DNA from 3 places in the Halodesulfovibrio marinisediminis DSM 17456 genome. Region 3 is predicted to be linked to each of the others. Evidence: predicted binding sites of a transcription regulator. Region 3 holds the regulator's gene; each other region holds the start of a gene.
What was found. The regulator sigma-54, encoded in region 3, starts transcription at its own class of promoters, with help from an activator protein. The targets are predictions, from matches to a motif close to CTGGCACGGNNNNTGCTT.
Positions count from the first base shown of each region.

Region 1 (5,541 bases), on a different contig from region 3:
TAATATTTACAGGCTTATAATCTGCCGAAGGACGCAGCTCTTTGAGCAAGTTTTTAACAATGTATGAATCTTTTAAGTCGGTCTGTCTTTTTTTTATCGCATCCATTAACTCTGTTGCTTTTGTTTTGGCATTATCAGAAGCTAGCATCTGCAACTCAGCAAACATTCGGCTCAAGCTTTTACCACCAACAACATCGCCACCTACCCCAGAAGGACCACCAACCTTATCAAACTGAATAGACATATTCCGCTCCAAAGACTGTATAATGAATTAATCTGAAAAATTTAAAAAAGTTAAATTAAAGCCGATAGGTCAAAAACTTACTCATGAGGAAGAGTTAACAGCTACTCTTCTAACGTGATAAAATTGCATTCAAGGTCTGTTTGCCATCACCGATAGACTTATGTGCTCCCTGAAGGAAGTTGTTGTATTGTCCCATAAAGTCCTGAAGGCGAATCATCTGCGTCTGAGTATCTGTTCCCAGACTTTCAATATGGGTATCAATCCTTGCGATGGCGGCTTTAATATCGTCTTTACTCAGTTTCGACTTTGGATTAGCAACGCCATTATTCTCCATCCACTTATTTAATGACATGGCATTGCCTCTAGCGTCCTTATAAGACTCGCGATATGTGTAAATGCCGTACGTTGCCCTATCTTTCGCACTTTGAAGAGCCTTCTTACAAGCATACGCATCTTTAAGCCTTGTCTGCTTCGTCTTAATCGTATCCATCAGATCTGTTGCTTTTGTTTTGGCATTATCAGAAGCCATCATCTGCAATTCAGCAAACATTCTACTTAAGCTTTTGCCACCGACAACATCCCCACCAATTCCTGAGAGACCATTTGTTTTATCAAACTGAATTGACATTTTTCGCTCCAAATACGACACACTGACTTAATCAAAAAACTCGACACATACAGGTCAAAAGCTTACTCACAAGCAAAGCTAACTATCCCCCCTTACTCATGAGTAAGATTAAACACCTGCTCTTCTACCGTGATAAAATTGCATTCAAAGTCTGTTTGCCATCACCAATAGATTTGTGCGCACCCTGAAGGAAGTTGTTGTATTGTCCCATAAAGTCCTGAAGGCGAATCATCTGAGTCTGGGTATCCGTACCCAAGCTCTCAATATGGGTATTAATCCTTGCAATAGCCGCTTTCACCTCATCTTTATTCAGCTTCGTCCCGGGATTACTAATGCCATTCTTCTTCATACCTTCTTTTAATTTTACGGTCTTACCGCTAGCATCCTTATAAGTCGTGCTATTTGTGTTCACACCATCCTTCTTACCCTGAAGAGCCTGTTTACAAGCATACGCATCTTTAAGCTTTTTCTGCTTTGTTCTGATAGTATCCATCAAATCTGTTGCCTTCTTTTTGGCATTATCAGAAGCCAACATCTGCAGTTCAGCGAACATTCGGCTTAAGCTTTTACCACCAACAACATCCCCACCAACACCTGAAAGACCACTTGCTGAATTAAAATGAACAGACATTTTTTACTCCATACATTGTAATAGGTTGACTCTATTTTAAGCTAACAAGATGCATTATACACGCATCATCCCTCGACGATTCATCGGAGCCTTTGCAGAAGAAACTGGTTCAACTACTCGCACATTTTCTGCACCCGCACGCTCCGCTTCTCGCTGACAGTTTTTCATTGCTTCTTGAACTTCAGCAGGGGCAGCAGCCAGCGCCTCTTCGTACGTAGCAAATTCACTCTGCCCCAAAATTGATGTAAGTTCCTCGCGCTGCTCATTCAGTGCCTCAAGCTGCTCTTCAAGCATGTCTACTTCATTAAGTAGGTTCTCAATATTCATAAAAAATCTCCTTACCTTTAGATCAAAACAGTACTTTCAATTAAGCACAAAACATGCCAACTCATAACCAACTAAAATACAAAGTCTTTTTTAAAAAAGCACTGTTGCCAGCTTCTGCAACTTTTTTTGGCACTTGGCAAAAGTCTTGGTACTCGGCACGCAAATTTGTCCAGCCTGAACGCCTCGTTGAAAGTTTTACCTATTGTTAAAAAACCACTAAAACGCCCCGCCTCATTCACAAACAACTACAAGTTATTCTTCACGCATATCTGTTCATGAATGTATAAAACGGGTTCCGCCCTAACGTGATAAAATTGCGTTCAAAGTTTGTTTTCCATCGCCGATAGCTTTGTGGGCACCCTGAAGAAAGTTGTTGTATTGCCCCATAAAGTCCTGAAGACGAATCATTTGTGTCTGGGTATCTGTGCCCAAACTTTCAATATGGGTATTAATCCTTGCAATTGCTGCTTTAACATCGTCTTTCTTCATAACTAGCTTCGGATTCTTAATGCCATTTTGCGGCATCCAGAGCCAAGCATTCGTCAATTTGCCTGATGAATCTTTAAAATTCGCGTGTAATGGTGATACGGTCTTATCATCATTATCCGACTTCGACTGAAGCTCCTGAAGAGCCTGTTTACAAGCGTAGGCATCTTTTAATCTGGTTTGTTTTGTTTTGATTGTATCCATCAAGTCTTTTGCTTTTCTTTTAGCGTTGTCAGAAGCCATCATCTGCAACTCAGCAAACATTCTGCTTAAGCTTTTGCCACCAACAACATCATTACCAACACCTGAAAGACCACCCATTTTATCAACGTTCATAGACATAATTCACTCCGTATATTGTTCCCTTTTTCCTTACTCCCCAAAATAACTATACAGTAACAGAACGCACCTTGGGACTTTAACGGAAAGATCAGGTAACTACTCACTCATATCCAGCACAGAGCATTCTGCTTCTTGCTGACTACTTTTCATTGCTTCTTGAACTTCCGCAGGTGCAGCAGCTAACGCCTCTTCATAGGTCGCAAATTCACTCTGTCCCAAAACCGATGAAAGCTCCTCATGCTGTTCATTAAGCGCCTGAAGCTGCTCTTCAAGAGAATCAACTTCACTAATCAACTTCTCAATATTCATAAGAAAATCCCTTCTAATTGAATTTTTAATCGTTACACCTGACTAAGCACAACGCGTGCCAAAACTTAACATGCTAGAAAAAAAGAGCTTTTTTCAAAAAAACCTAAAAAGCTCAACTTGCAACTTTTTAGGCACATAGCAAAAATGTTGGCACTCACCGCAATGATTCTGCCTGCTTAAGAGCCCCTTCTTGCGTTTCAAATATTGTTAGCAACGCATTAAACCCAGACACCTCAAAAATATCCTTCACAAACGAAGATAAATTACAAAAAAACAGCTGGGTACCGTATCTCCTGCTCTGCTTCACCATTAAAAGCAACGTGCGAAGCCCAGCAGAGCTTAAGTACTCGACACCTTCCATATCAATCACGACAGCTATTCTGTCTGAAAGAATATGATGCGCTAGATTTTTTTCGAGTATTGACCCCGACACAACATCCAAATGGCCTGAAAGGTGCATAAGAAGGGATGTCCCAACAACTTCTTCCGTAATTTTTATTCTATTTTCTTCATTCATGGGCAGTCATCAAAATTACTTTGTCTCTAAAAAAGAAATCGCATCCTGAACCGACTCTTCAACATGCAAGATAGACAAAAAGCCTGATATCTTAAAAACATCGTATATAGTTGAAGAGAGATTGCAGAAAATGATTTCGCCCCGCTGCATTTTAACTTTTTTCATGAGCATCAAAATAGAACGCAGCCCTGCTGAACTGATATAACTTACATTTTCAAAATTAATTACAGTCTTAGAGCCATCATACTCTATGTGTTCAATGCATAACACTTCAAATTGCTGTGCAGTACTTGCATCAAGACTTCCTTCTGCATGCAATATTCCTATTGATTCTACTTTATCAAATGCAACCTTCAATTTAACAATCCTCAAAATAAGTTTTTATAGACAAATAAAAGTTTTTTTTTTGCATTTATTTTTTTTTAAGATTTGCAACATAATTTTTTTCAATAAAATATTTACATCGTTCTTATTTAGAACTATCACGACTATAGAATTTTGTGCGTAATTCAACGTTAAAGCGATACTATATATTTTTTTTCAACAAGACAAACAAATTATAAAAAAAACACGTAGTAATATACAAGTAAACTTAGCAGTAACATGTACCATGCTTTTTAAAGTGGTTAATTTTTGGTTAAGACAACTGCAAAGCAATCTCTATTTTTTACTACAACAACGAAACATGAACACTGTTTATAAAAAATAGAACGATGCAACAGGACACATTATTTATGAACCGTATTCTATTGAAGCTCATAATAGCATCCCTCTTTCTGCTCGCAGGTACACAACCTTTGATCGCAGCTTCTCCCACTCACGTACGCATTGCATATATTGAAGGAGGACCATTCTGGCTTTACGACAGAACCTATACCGCCTTCAAGAAAGCGCTAAGCACTTACACTGACATCAAGCCAACCTACGTAGAAAAATTCAGCATTGGTTGGGATTCTTCCCCAGAAATCCTAAAAAAAACAGCCCAGACTATCTCTGAAAGAGAAGATCTGGACCTAATTATCGCAGCCGGAACTGCAGCAAGTAAGGCCATGCAATCGGCCACTAATAAAAGAGTTCCGGTTATTGGTATTGGTATCGCTGATCCGATCGCAGCAAATCTAGTTCGAACGAATAACGAATCAGGAGCGCCGAATTTTATCTGTAGAATCACACCGGACAGATGGAAGAATATGTATAGAGTTTTTTACGATGTAGTCCGCTTTAAACACCTTGGACTCATGTACAGTAAAGATGAATATGGAAAACTCTACGCTGCGGTCTCCGATGCAGAGCAAGTTGCAAAGGAATTGGGATTTTCTCTTGTAATTAAAGAAATTGATGATGAAAGCACAGAATCTTGTACGGAAGGACTAAAGTGGCTTTCAGAAAATGGTGCTGATGCCTTTTTCATGGGACCATTGTTATGCTTTGACTGGTCACTGCAGGACATCACACCAACAATGAATTATATTAACAACGAATTAAAGCTGCCTACTTTTGCACGTGATGGCTCTGCTTTTGTTCAAGGCGGTGCACTCATGGGATTTGCCTCATGGAATATCGACCCGATCGGACGCCGTATCGCAAGCATGGCGCACCAAGTTGTAAAGGGTAAGCCGATCAATCAAATAGCGCTCCGAGATACAACAGAACCAACTATCGCTGTTAATCTTGAGACAGCGCTCAAAGTTGACATTGATCTTCCACTTGATCTGCTCATCGTTGCAGATGAAATTTACGAAACGACATCAACACCTTCATTTAATTAATCCATGTCACGTGCAATCAAAAAACTGTTCACAGCCTCATTAATTCTTATTGCCTGTGTCCAACTCTTCACACTCATGCTCTCTTCTTCGACATTGAGAACAGAGCTCACACGTATTTCGCTTTCCAGTTACAAAGGTATTGCAACTCAACTTGAGGCAACTATTGAACGTGGTCTGCGATTTGGGCGTCCGTTAGATGGATTTGCTTCCATGCAATCACATTTATCCAAGGCAAAGAGTATGGCTGGAGATATTGAGGCGCTGCACATTACCGATCCAGACGGAAAA
Region 1 is NZ_FSRG01000006.1:302,583-308,123, forward strand. It holds gene BUR09_RS12650 (hypothetical protein) at 1-244, opposite strand, end outside; gene BUR09_RS12655 (hypothetical protein) at 354-872, opposite strand; gene BUR09_RS12660 (hypothetical protein) at 997-1,503, opposite strand; gene BUR09_RS12665 (DUF5320 domain-containing protein) at 1,558-1,830, opposite strand; gene BUR09_RS12670 (hypothetical protein) at 2,131-2,658, opposite strand; gene BUR09_RS12675 (hypothetical protein) at 2,755-2,967, opposite strand; gene BUR09_RS12680 (STAS domain-containing protein) at 3,122-3,484, opposite strand; gene BUR09_RS12685 (STAS domain-containing protein) at 3,500-3,841, opposite strand; gene BUR09_RS12690 (ABC transporter substrate-binding protein) at 4,219-5,253, shown strand; gene BUR09_RS12695 (MFS transporter) at 5,257-5,541, shown strand, end outside.
Region 1: BUR09_RS12665 (DUF5320 domain-containing protein) is a predicted target of sigma-54. The motif match lies at 1,873-1,890, and genes of this name have one in related genera.

Region 2 (5,541 bases), on a different contig from region 3:
AGTAAAGAGGAAAAATTCCAGTTCAGGTCCTACATAGTAGGTGTATCCTTTCTGAGCAGCTTTTTCGATGAGCTTGCGCAGGATGTAGCGTGGATCGCCTTCGTATGGAGTGCCATCCGGATTTTTGATGTCGCAGAACATGCGAGCTACCGGACGGTCGAATGGACGCCATGAGCAAATCTGGAATGTGGTTGCGTCTGGATATGCTACCATGTCGGATTCTTCAATGCGGGTGAAGCCGAGGATTGAAGAACCGTCAAAGCCCATACCTTCTTCAAAAGCTGCTTCCAGTTCTTTAGGTGTCACCTGAAAACTTTTAAGTGTACCTAATATGTCAACGAACCAGAACTGAACAAAACTAATGTTATGTTCTTTTACTGCACGGATAACGTCGTCACCGTTTTTGCAATTAAAAACCGTATATTCTTCTCTCACAAAATACCTCCCAGTAAGGCAAGCCTGTTGATTTAGCTAACAGGAATCTTTGCCTGTTTCCTAAAAATCCTACAATTTTTACGGGGATACGTTGAGTTGTCTTAAAAATGATTGCGTTTTTTAAGGCTCTTCCCTGTTATTCACGGGCGCATCATTAAACAGCATCCAAATGAATAGCAAGCAGTTAAAAGCATCCTTGTTTACAAAAATGTCACATAATGTTTTTTTTTTCTATCCCTTATTTTATTAGCACAAAAAAAACTCCCCTGTCTCTTACAAGACAGGGGAGTAACTTTGCCTAAGAGGAGGCCGGCATGGTGGAGATACTTATTTGATGAACAGCATTTCCTGATAGGTAGGTAGTGGCCAGAGATCGTCTGCTACGATTTCTTCCAGTCTGTCTGCGTACTCACGGAGTTCTGTCATAACTGGCAGTACTTTGTTGCACAGGAACTGTGCGTGCTCCTGCTCGTCGGAGTGTTTCTGAGTAAGCATGGTTTCGAGTTCATTTGCAGCGGACTCAAGACCGTTCAGGTTTTCAGTAAGCGTAGTTAATGGCCCCTGAACACAACCCAGACCAAGTTCCTTCATGTTTAAGCAGTTGCGGGCAAGTTCAGTCTGGTAGCGAACTGCAGCAGGAAGGATAGAGGTGCGGGAAATTTTGATAGCAAGTCCAACTTCAGTCTGAATAGCATTGACGTACTGTTCAAAGAAGATGGAGGTACGGCTATCGAGTTCGCGCTTGGAGAGAACGCCAAAGCTTTCAAATAATTTCACACTTTCATCGGTGTTAAGTGCTGGCAGTGCTTCAGGAGTAGTGCGGAGGTTAGCAAGACCGCGTTTTTCAGCTTCTACTGCCCATTCAGAAGAGTAGCCGTCACCGTTGAATATAACAGCATCATGCTCCTGAATGATTTCCTGAATAATTTTGGTTACTGCATCGTTGAGTTCCCAGTTCTCACCGTACATGAGGTTCTCAAGACGGTTGGAAATGTAATCCAGAGAGTCAGCAAGAATAGTGTTAAGTATAAGCTGTGCACCGGCGATTGACTGGCTGGAGCCAACTGCACGGAACTCAAAACGGTTGCCTGTGAAAGCAAATGGGCTTGTACGGTTACGGTCACCTGCGTCCATTGGCAGTGGCGGCAAAGTGTCTACGCCTACACGCAGGATGCCTTTTGCTTTAGAGGTAACCTCGTCACCTTTTTTGATCTGCTCAAAAATATCGGTAAGCTGCTGTCCGAGGAAGATGGACATGATCGCCGGAGGTGCTTCGTTAGCGCCAAGACGGTGATCGTTGCTAGCGCATGCCACACTGGAGCGGAGCAGTGGGCCGTTTTTGTGAACCGCACGGATCATCGCTGCACAGAAAAGCAGGAACTGTGCGTTTTCATGCGGAGTTTCGCCTGGATCAAAAAGGCTGCCGAAGTCGCCATTACCGATGGAGTAGTTCAAGTGTTTACCGGAACCGTTGATGCCTGCAAACGGTTTTTCGTGCATGAGACACGCCATACCGTAGCGTTTAGCAACACTTTTCAATACGCTCATGATCATCTGGTTATGGTCATTCGCGAGGTTGGAGTCCTCAAACATCGGAGCAATTTCGTACTGACCAGGTGCAACCTCGTTGTGACGGGTTTTTACTGGTACACCGAGTTTGTAGAGATCGCGTTCAACTTCGATCATGAAAGCGAGAACACGTTTAGGAATGGTGCCGAAGTAATGGTCGTCCTGTTCCTGACCTTTCGCAGGCTTTGCACCGAAAAGGGTGCGGCCGGCAAGATAGAGGTCCGGACGTGCGAAGTAGAAGTTGCGGTCAACAAGGAAATATTCCTGTTCAACACCGGCAAAGTTCTGAATGCGTCCAAAATTTTTGTGACCGAGCAGCTTGAGCAGGCGGCTAGTCTGAGTGTGAATTGCCTGGTTTGAACGAAGAAGCGGAGTTTTTTTGTCGAGAGCTTCGCCGGTCCAAGAAACAAACGCTGTCGGGATGCAAAGGAATACCCCGTTGTCGTTTTCTAAAAGGTATGCAGGGTTTGTAATGTCCCATGCAGTGTAGCCGCGCGCTTCAAAAGTGGTACGCAAACCGCCGTTAGGGAAGCTGGAGGCATCAGGTTCACCCTGAATAAGGGTAGAGCCGGAGAATTGAGCAATCGCACCGCCACGGCCGTCAGGCTCAAGGAAGCTGTCATGTTTTTCAGCGGTGAGGCCTGTCAGCGGGTAAAATACGTGTGTGTAATGTGTCGCACCTCTGGAGAGGGCCCACTCTTTCATTGCGGAAGCTACTGCATCTGCAATGGATGGGTCCATCTGCTCGCCATTTTCCATTGTGCGTTTGAGAGATTTGTACACAGGCTTAGGAAGGTGTTCCTGCATGACTTTGTCATTGAACACGTTACAGCCAAACAGGTCTGTTGGCTTCTCTTCAAGGAAGTTTAAAGGCTTACTTGTTGATGTTGTTTTGTTTACTGCCGAAATGGCGTTAAGTCTTGCTAACGATCCACTCATGAAATCTCTCCTTTAAACTGATTCGCGCAATATAAAATGGTACATGCCTCGTAAGGCTTTTGCATGCTTCGTTGGTAAATATAAAGCATATATAGTGCCAGTTCTGTAAATACAGTGTGTTACAGAAAATAGGTATTTAAGTTGAGTTGTAGATATGACAATTTTGTCAGAAAGACAATGCTGAAAGTGCGCGTTTTAACAATATTGTCAAAAATGAGTCCATAAAAATGTTGTATGGAGAAATTAGAATAACAATTTTGTAAAAAGACATCTGTTCTGTGAGTATGTACCTACTTTAAGGGGCGGGGGCACTATGCAATTGTAATCGAATTATCACAATCCCAAATTTTTTGCCAAAGTAGTAATGAGCTGGAATCATAGTTTTTTTAAGTCGATTTTTTATTAAAAAACCGATAGGTGACTGAAAAACTGATGTAATTATTATGCACTATCTTTTGAAATATAGTGTACGATGAAAGTACATTCATTAACCATAACATGTAGTAAGTGAATTTAGCCCTGAGAGGTTGGCCATGATGAGACGGAGTATTGAAGATATAAATATTAATCTAGATTTTATTCCGCCTAAGGTTAAGAAGGTGTTGGCACCGATCAAAAAGCCATTGATGCACATGACTCGTGTAGATGGGTTGTTTAATGTGTACGACAGCATCTCCCGGCGAGAAAATCCCCTTGATTTTTGTCAGAATGGATTGGAGATCTTAAATGTAAAGATGGAGGCTCTGGGCAGAGGGCTGAGCGATATACCGCTGGATAAGCCGCTTGTTATCGTTTCCAACCATCCATTTGGCGGTATTGAAGGACTGGGGCTCATGGCAGAAATGTTGCCATTACGTCCTGAGTGTAAGTTCCTTGCGAATTTCTTACTTGGAGTCATGCCAGAGCTGCGTCCATGCATGATTGAAGTAAATCCTTTTGATACCAAAGAGGCTCGTCGTGCTAATGTCCGTGGACTTCGTAATGCCATTTCCCATGTTTCAGAAGGTGGAAGCCTTGTGGTGTTCCCTGCTGGAGAAGTTTCCCACCTTCAACCTAAACTGGGTGGTATTGTTGATCCTGTTTGGAACCGAAACGTAGCGCGAATTATCCGCAAAACTAATGCAGATGTTCTTCCTCTCTATTTCCATGGACGTAATAGCCTGTTCTTTAATATGATGGGCATGGTGCATCCTCTTGCACGCACAGCATTGCTTCCTGCACAGCTTTATAACAAACGGAATAAGAAAATTACCTACAGCGTGGGGAATATTATCCCGTCAAGCATGCTGAAGACCTTTGCAACAGAAGATGATGTGACAAACTACCTGCGTGTACGTAGCTATTCACTTGCAAAGCGTCCTTCTTCCAAGAAATTTTTTATACCATTCAAAAAAGAAAAAGATCAGATGGAAATTGCAGAAGCTCGTCCGCATGATTCGCTTCTGAGAGAAATCGAAAATCTTCCGAAAGAGCAAATCTTAGTAAATGAAAACGGGTTTACCGTATTCGAAGCTCAAGCATTCCAGATTCCGAACATGTTGCACGATCTTGGCCGCCTGCGTGAATTAACCTTCCGTCCTGTCGGGGAAGGTACAGGTCTCGATCTTGATCTCGATACTTACGATTATGAATATGACCATCTTATCTTATGGGACGATAATAAAGAGTGTATTGCTGGAGCGTACCGTCTCGGTTGCACTGACAATATCGTTCCAAGAAGCGGCGTGAAAGGTATGTACTGCAGCACGCTGTTTAAATTTAAACCGGAGTTTTTCTCCCGTTTTGAACATGCAGTAGAGCTCGGTCGTGCTATTGTACATCCAGAATATCAGAAGGACTACAGTCCGTTGATGTTGCTTTGGAAAGGGATCGGACAGTATATCCTTCGCCGTCCTGGTACACGTTATCTGTTTGGGCCATGTAGTTTGCCGCTCGAATTTAATCCATTTACGCTCATGACAGCTGTGGACTATCTGAAAGAGCATCATATCGACACAGAGCTTTCTAGTCTCGTAGCAGGCAAAAAAACTCCTAAGCTCAAACTCCCGAAAGGTATTCCGTCAGCGTTCAATATCGCAGACCTCAGCTTCACCGGTCTCAACGGTCTCGTACGTGATATGGAAGATGGCAGAACTATGCCGATTCTTTTTAAGCACTACCTTCGCCTTGCAGGTAAAATTGGTGCGTTTCATGTTGATACTGCCTTCGGAAGTCTTGATGCATTTCTTATGATTGACCTTTCTGAAACACCGTTGCGTATGCTCAAGCGTTACCTCGGTGATAAGGAGGCTGTGCAGTTACTTGAATCTTTTGAGGGAGCTGAAAAGTCATCTTAGGAGGGCGCTCGGCGTGCTTTTTGTCTTTGGCGACTTAAGACTTCGCTAAATAAAAGGGCTGTCCTACATAGTTAGGACAGCCCTTTTTTTATTCGATGAAAGGTAGTGGAGCATAAGCCGGATGGTCTGTAAGAAACAGGCTAAACTCGCAAGCAAAAGTTTTAGGAGATTCTAAAGCCTTTTTTTTAAGCGGTAGCTGTTTTCAAGGAACGAGATATTACAGATAGCGACGACGTAACAGGGCTCGTAAGCCGTCGGAAAC
Region 2 is NZ_FSRG01000004.1:223,330-228,870, forward strand. It holds gene BUR09_RS05575 (glutamine synthetase family protein) at 1-435, opposite strand, end outside; gene BUR09_RS05580 (glutamine synthetase III family protein) at 763-2,943, opposite strand; gene BUR09_RS05585 (lysophospholipid acyltransferase family protein) at 3,477-5,279, shown strand.
Region 2: BUR09_RS05580 (glutamine synthetase III family protein) is a predicted target of sigma-54. The motif match lies at 3,027-3,044, and genes of this name have one in related genera.

Region 3 (5,541 bases):
CTCGTCTACACGCTCAACCATTTCTTTAATGGATGCTACTGTTTCCGAAACATCTTTTTCGCTGTCAACGCTTACAGTTTCGCAAGAAGGTTGTTTGCCCATAATGACTTCTGCAGCACTTAACAATGCGGCGCCGTAGTTGGTATGGGTGACAATAACTACACCGATATTTTTTTCTTCAGGAAATGTGGTAGACATGAGATTTTATGTATAGTTGTTAGCTTAGGCGTTACGCCAAGTTAATATGACGGTGCTCTTTTGAAACAGCAAAGTCAGTTTTTTTCAAAAATTCGTATATGGCCTCAGTTACCGAAACAGAGCGGTGTTTTCCACCAGTGCATCCAAAGGCAATGGTAATTCGGTACCGCCCTTCTTTCTCCATTTGCAGAAGAGTAAAGTGTAATAAATCTTCAAGCTTTTTTAGATATGTTTGTCCCATACTGTGTTTAAGAACATAGCTTACCACAACATCATCTTGGCCCGTATACTTTCGTAACTCTGGATCATGGTGTGGGTTTGGCAAGAAGCGTAGGTCAAAAATCATATCTGCTTCAGAAGGAGTACTATGCTTAAAGCCAAAGCTCATAAGATGAACTTTAAGACCTTTTACATCGTTTTCTTCTGACTGCCATCTGCGTTGCAACACGCGGCGTAGGTCGTGAATAGAATATTCTGAAGTATCAAAGATAAAATCTGCTTCTACACGGGCAGGTGCCATGAGAATACGCTCGTTTGTCATGGCTTGTTCAAGCCCTACTCCATGTCCTTCAAAAGGATGCGGACGTCTCGTTTCTTTATATCGGCGGAGAATTACATCAGCACGTGATTCAAGAAAAATGACTGTCGGAGCATAGCCTGCTGCACATAATACTTCGATGAAGTCAGACCATCCATTTTTTAATGTACACTGCCGAACGTCTACACCAAGCACAATTCCTTTGTAACTCTCAAGCCCACATCCGGTGAGCACTTCTAAAAATTGAGGTGCCATAGACACCGGAAGTCCATCGATAGTGTAGTACGCCATGTCTTCAAAGACTTTAAGGGCACTACTTTTGCCAGCTCCAGAGAGGCCGGCAACAATAATTAGAGGGATTGTTTGCTGAGCTACAGAGGTCATAGTGTATTTGTGCTAGGCTGCAGATAAAAGGTTCCACAGTGCTTCTTGGGAGTCAGATTCCATAAACAATTGTTTGAAATCTTCGTCTTTCAGAAGTCTGGAGATCTGGGCTAGAATGCGTAAATGTGTTCCTGCTACGTTTTCCGGAGCAAGTACCATAAAGAAAATCTTGCATGGCTTTTGGTCTAGAGCATCAAAATCCAGCCCTTCAAAACTGCGACCTGCCACGACTACTATTTTATCAAGTGAAGCAAGTTTTCCGTGTGGAATGGCGATTCCATTACCGATGCCTGTGGTTCCAAGAGCTTCTCGCTCCATAAGAACATTAAATACTTCTTCTGCATCGAGTGATGGATTTTTTTTAACAACAGGAGCCAGAAGCTCCGCCAGCGCCTCTTGTTTGGTGCTGGCGGTAAGCTCCGGCAATACAAGTTCTTTTTCCAGGTATTCACCCAGTTTCATTACTTTTCCTAGTAAGCGGGATCTATCAAGCCGAAGTTGTTATCTTTTCGGCGGTACATGATGTTAACCCGCTCGGTTTCGGTATTAAGAAAAACAAGGAAATCATAATCAAGCGCATCAAGTTGCATAGCGGCTTCATCAAGATCCATTGGTTGAGGTACAAAATCACTCACTCCGAAAATGGTTCGTTCTGATTCTGCTATTTCTTCCAGAGGGATCGTCCCTTCGAGAATAGGCTTTTCTGTGCCCTTACGTTTCTTTTGCAGTTTTTCCGTACTTCGGATGATCTGTGCTTTGAGTTTATCTCGAATCAGATCAACCGTTGCATACATGTCTTCAGACTGTTCAGTAGCGGAATATGTAAAGTTATCCGTTACAAGTGAAATTTCGGCTTTGTGGCGGAAATTGTCAACAGAAAGTGAGACTTGCATTTCCACATGTTCAGGGTTCAGTAAGAATCTGCCAAGCTTGCTGAAGCGACGATTGGCATATGCTTTAAGGTGATTGGAAGGCTCAAAGTTCTTGAAAGTGAATGCGATGTTCATGTTGCCTCCTAATTTGGATACTTTTTGAAACCCTGTGAGTCAGCTGGGTTCGCTTCTAGAATACCACCTTTCTCTTGGATGATGAAGGGATATTCATTGCGGTACGGTATTTAGCTACAGTTCTTCGTGCAATGTTAACCTGCAGTTTTTCTTTTAAGATTTCTCCGATTTTTTCGTCGCTTAATGGTTTTTTCGTATTTTCTTCACTAATAAGTTTTTTAATAAGAGCCTTAACGCTCTCAGATCCGACCTGACTACCATCATCAAGGCCAATTGCACTGTTGAAGAAGAACTTGAGTTCGAAGATACCGTGCGGGGTCGAAATATACTTATTGGTTGTAATACGGCTTACCGTTGATTCATGCATGCCGATATCGTCAGCAATGTCTTTAAGAATTAACGGCTTTAACGAGGTAACGCCGTCTTGGAAGAATTCTTTTTGATATTTAACGATACTTTCAACTACCTTATACAAAGTTCGCTGCCGTTGGTACAGACTTTTTATAAGCCAGGATGCGGAACGCATTTTATCCTGATAATAGTCTTTTTCTTCCGAATTGATCGTTTTTGGGAGTTGCTCAGTCAGCTCACTGAGCTGCAACTGAGGCAGTCCGTCTTCATTAAGGACAATGACGAAGTCCCCTTCGTATTCGTAAATGTAAACGTCTGGAGAAACGTAATGCGGCTCTCCTCCGCTGAACCGAGCTCCCGGCATAGGGTCGAGGCTCTGGATTACATCAAGATACTCTTTGAGATCTTCAAGAGAAATTTTGTATTTTCGTGCAAGCGGCTTGTAACGGCGCTTTTCCAGATCCTCAAGATGGTTGGTAATGATATCTACAAGGATTGGGTCACGATCATAGTTAAGGGCTTTTACTTGAACAAGCAGGCATTCCTGTGGGGTGCGAGCAGCTACTCCGACAGGGTCAAACTGTTGGATATGCGCAATCATTTGTTCAACAGTTTCAACGTCGCTTTGAGCAATTTGAGCCAGTTCTTCGGAAGATACATGTAAGTACCCATTAGAACTGATGTTACCAATGACAACCTCTCCAACTCGAATCTGTTCTTTAGTGAGGGGAGAAAGCATCAACTGCCAGTTCAGATGTCCATCTAACGTTGGAGCAGGGGCAAGACGAGCTTCAAAAGAGCTCATTTCTTCCAGTGCTTCAGATTCCCGCATCGAAACCTGTTTGGTAGTGCTTGAAAAATCGCCCAGATAGTCTTCCCAGTCAGCGTTGTTTGAAAGCTCTTTGTCGTAAGCTTCCTGTTCGTTTTTTCGCTGTTCTGCGTCAGAAGTTTTGTCTGGATTTACACGTTCTTCTAAGGACTCTTCCAAAAAAGGGTTCTCCAGCAGCTCTTGCTGAACGGTTTCAGCAAGTTCCACGCGTGAAAGCTGCAACAGTTTGATTGCCTGCTGCAATTGCGGGGTCATTACAAGCTGCTGAGCGAGCTTTAATTGTTGGCGAAGTTCAAGAGCCATATATAAGAATGTCCTATGTGGTTCGACTAGCTAAAAAGCTGAAATATAATGTATGAGTACTGCCTATCAAAAAACATTCCAAATTAGATAACTGACTTCTTTTTTGCCACATAGGAACGTTATATGCAACCAAGAAAAAAGCCCGTTGTACGGGCTTTTTACAGTTGCACATGTGCAAATTATATTTTTTATCAAAATGCTAGAGACTAAAACCTTCTCCAAGGTAGACGCTACGCGCCTTCGGGTTGTTAACAATCTCCTGCGGTGTGCCGGAAAGAATGATCTGCCCTTCGTAAACAAGGTTGGCTCTATCGCAAATTTTTAATGTTTCTCTAACGTTGTGGTCGGAAATAAGAACGCCCATCCCTTTATCACGCAATTTGCGGATGATGTCCTGAATGTCGTCAACAGCTAGAGGATCAATACCAGCAAACGGTTCGTCGAGGAGAATAAACTTCGGGTCACGGATAAGTGCACGGGCAATTTCAAGACGACGACGTTCACCACCGGAGATATGCATTGCGTGAGTATCACGAATATGGCTGATGCCGAATTCTTCCATTAATTCTTCGGCGCGTCTTTTCTGAGCATCTCGGGAAAGTTCTGTTTGTTCTAAAATGAGCTGCAAGTTTTGATACACAGTCAGTTTTTTGAAAACAGAGCTTTCCTGAGGAAGGTAACTTAGACCGATTCGAGCACGTTCGTGCAATGGCCAGTCTGTAACTTCCATATCATCTACACGTACAACACCTGCATTTGGTTTGATAATACCGATGAGCATGTAGAACGTAGTGGTCTTACCTGCACCGTTAGGTCCGAGAAGTCCTACAATTTCGCCCTGCTCCATTTTCAGGTTGATATTGCGGACAACCTCGCGTTTGCCGTAAATCTTGCAGAGTCCTTCAGCTTGAATAACAGACATTTATTTTTTTACCTTGTTACTTGGTGCTGAAAAAATTGCTTCTACTGGCTGGCTGGAGGAACCAAGCACTTCACTACGGTTTTCTTTTACCCAGAACTTGATCTTGTTGCCAGTAATTGTGTTTTTCCCTTCACTTAATTTTGGAGAACCAGTCATGACGAGCAGTTCATCCTTTAAAGTGTAGGTTGCTTTGTCACACGTACCTCTTCTGTCCTTTTCCATTTTAATGCGGACATTGCCTTCTGAGATAATTTTTTCAATTTTACCAGGGTTGATGCCGCTAGCTTCTTTTGATTTTGGAGCATTTTTGTCACTCTGCAAGTACACAGTTACTTTGTTTGCCCACATATCAGCCTGCGGATGTCTTACGATAACGTTTCCGGTAAACACGACTGTTTGACCGTCAGCGCTGTATGTCATTTTTTCAGAGGTAACTTTTACGTCATCTTTAGCTGGTTCTGCCATAACGGCAGTGCCGGTAATGGTTAAGAGACAAAAAGATAAAATCAGAATTCGGAACAGGGCTTTCATTATTTTTCTCCACCAGTTGCTTTATCCAGGTTTTCAGCGCGGAAATTCACAACCACATTACCGGTTGCAGTAATTGTATTTTCTTTCAGGTTCCAACTTGCATTGTCGGATGACCCGTTAAATCCTTCGCCTGTAAAGATCACATTACCGGTCATAATGAGCAGTTTCTTTTTATCTTCAAAAGTAAGCTCACTACTAGTAATGGTCCCTTTCTGGTTGGTTACTGTCACGTCACCCCATAAACGGGCAACGCCTTTATTCTGGTTTATAGTGCCGTTTGGTGCCACAATGTGCACTTTATCGCGGTCTGGCTGAACAAAGTATGTGATATCAGGCTCAGCAAGATCAATTATGCTCTCATCTTTTTGATACCAGCCATTGGTTGCTTTAAGAGTCCATAGCTCCTTACCAGCTTCACCCTGTTTCAGCTCAATACCTTTTAAAGAAAGGTCAACATTTGTTTTAGCATTATTGCCTA
Region 3 is NZ_FSRG01000003.1:782,498-788,038, forward strand. It holds gene BUR09_RS03770 (PTS sugar transporter subunit IIA) at 1-198, opposite strand, end outside; gene rapZ (RNase adapter RapZ) at 230-1,120, opposite strand; gene BUR09_RS03780 (PTS sugar transporter subunit IIA) at 1,133-1,582, opposite strand; gene hpf (ribosome hibernation-promoting factor, HPF/YfiA family) at 1,591-2,127, opposite strand; gene rpoN (RNA polymerase factor sigma-54) at 2,183-3,610, opposite strand; gene lptB (LPS export ABC transporter ATP-binding protein) at 3,810-4,532, opposite strand; gene BUR09_RS03800 (LptA/OstA family protein) at 4,533-5,063, opposite strand; gene lptC (LPS export ABC transporter periplasmic protein LptC) at 5,063-5,541, opposite strand, start outside.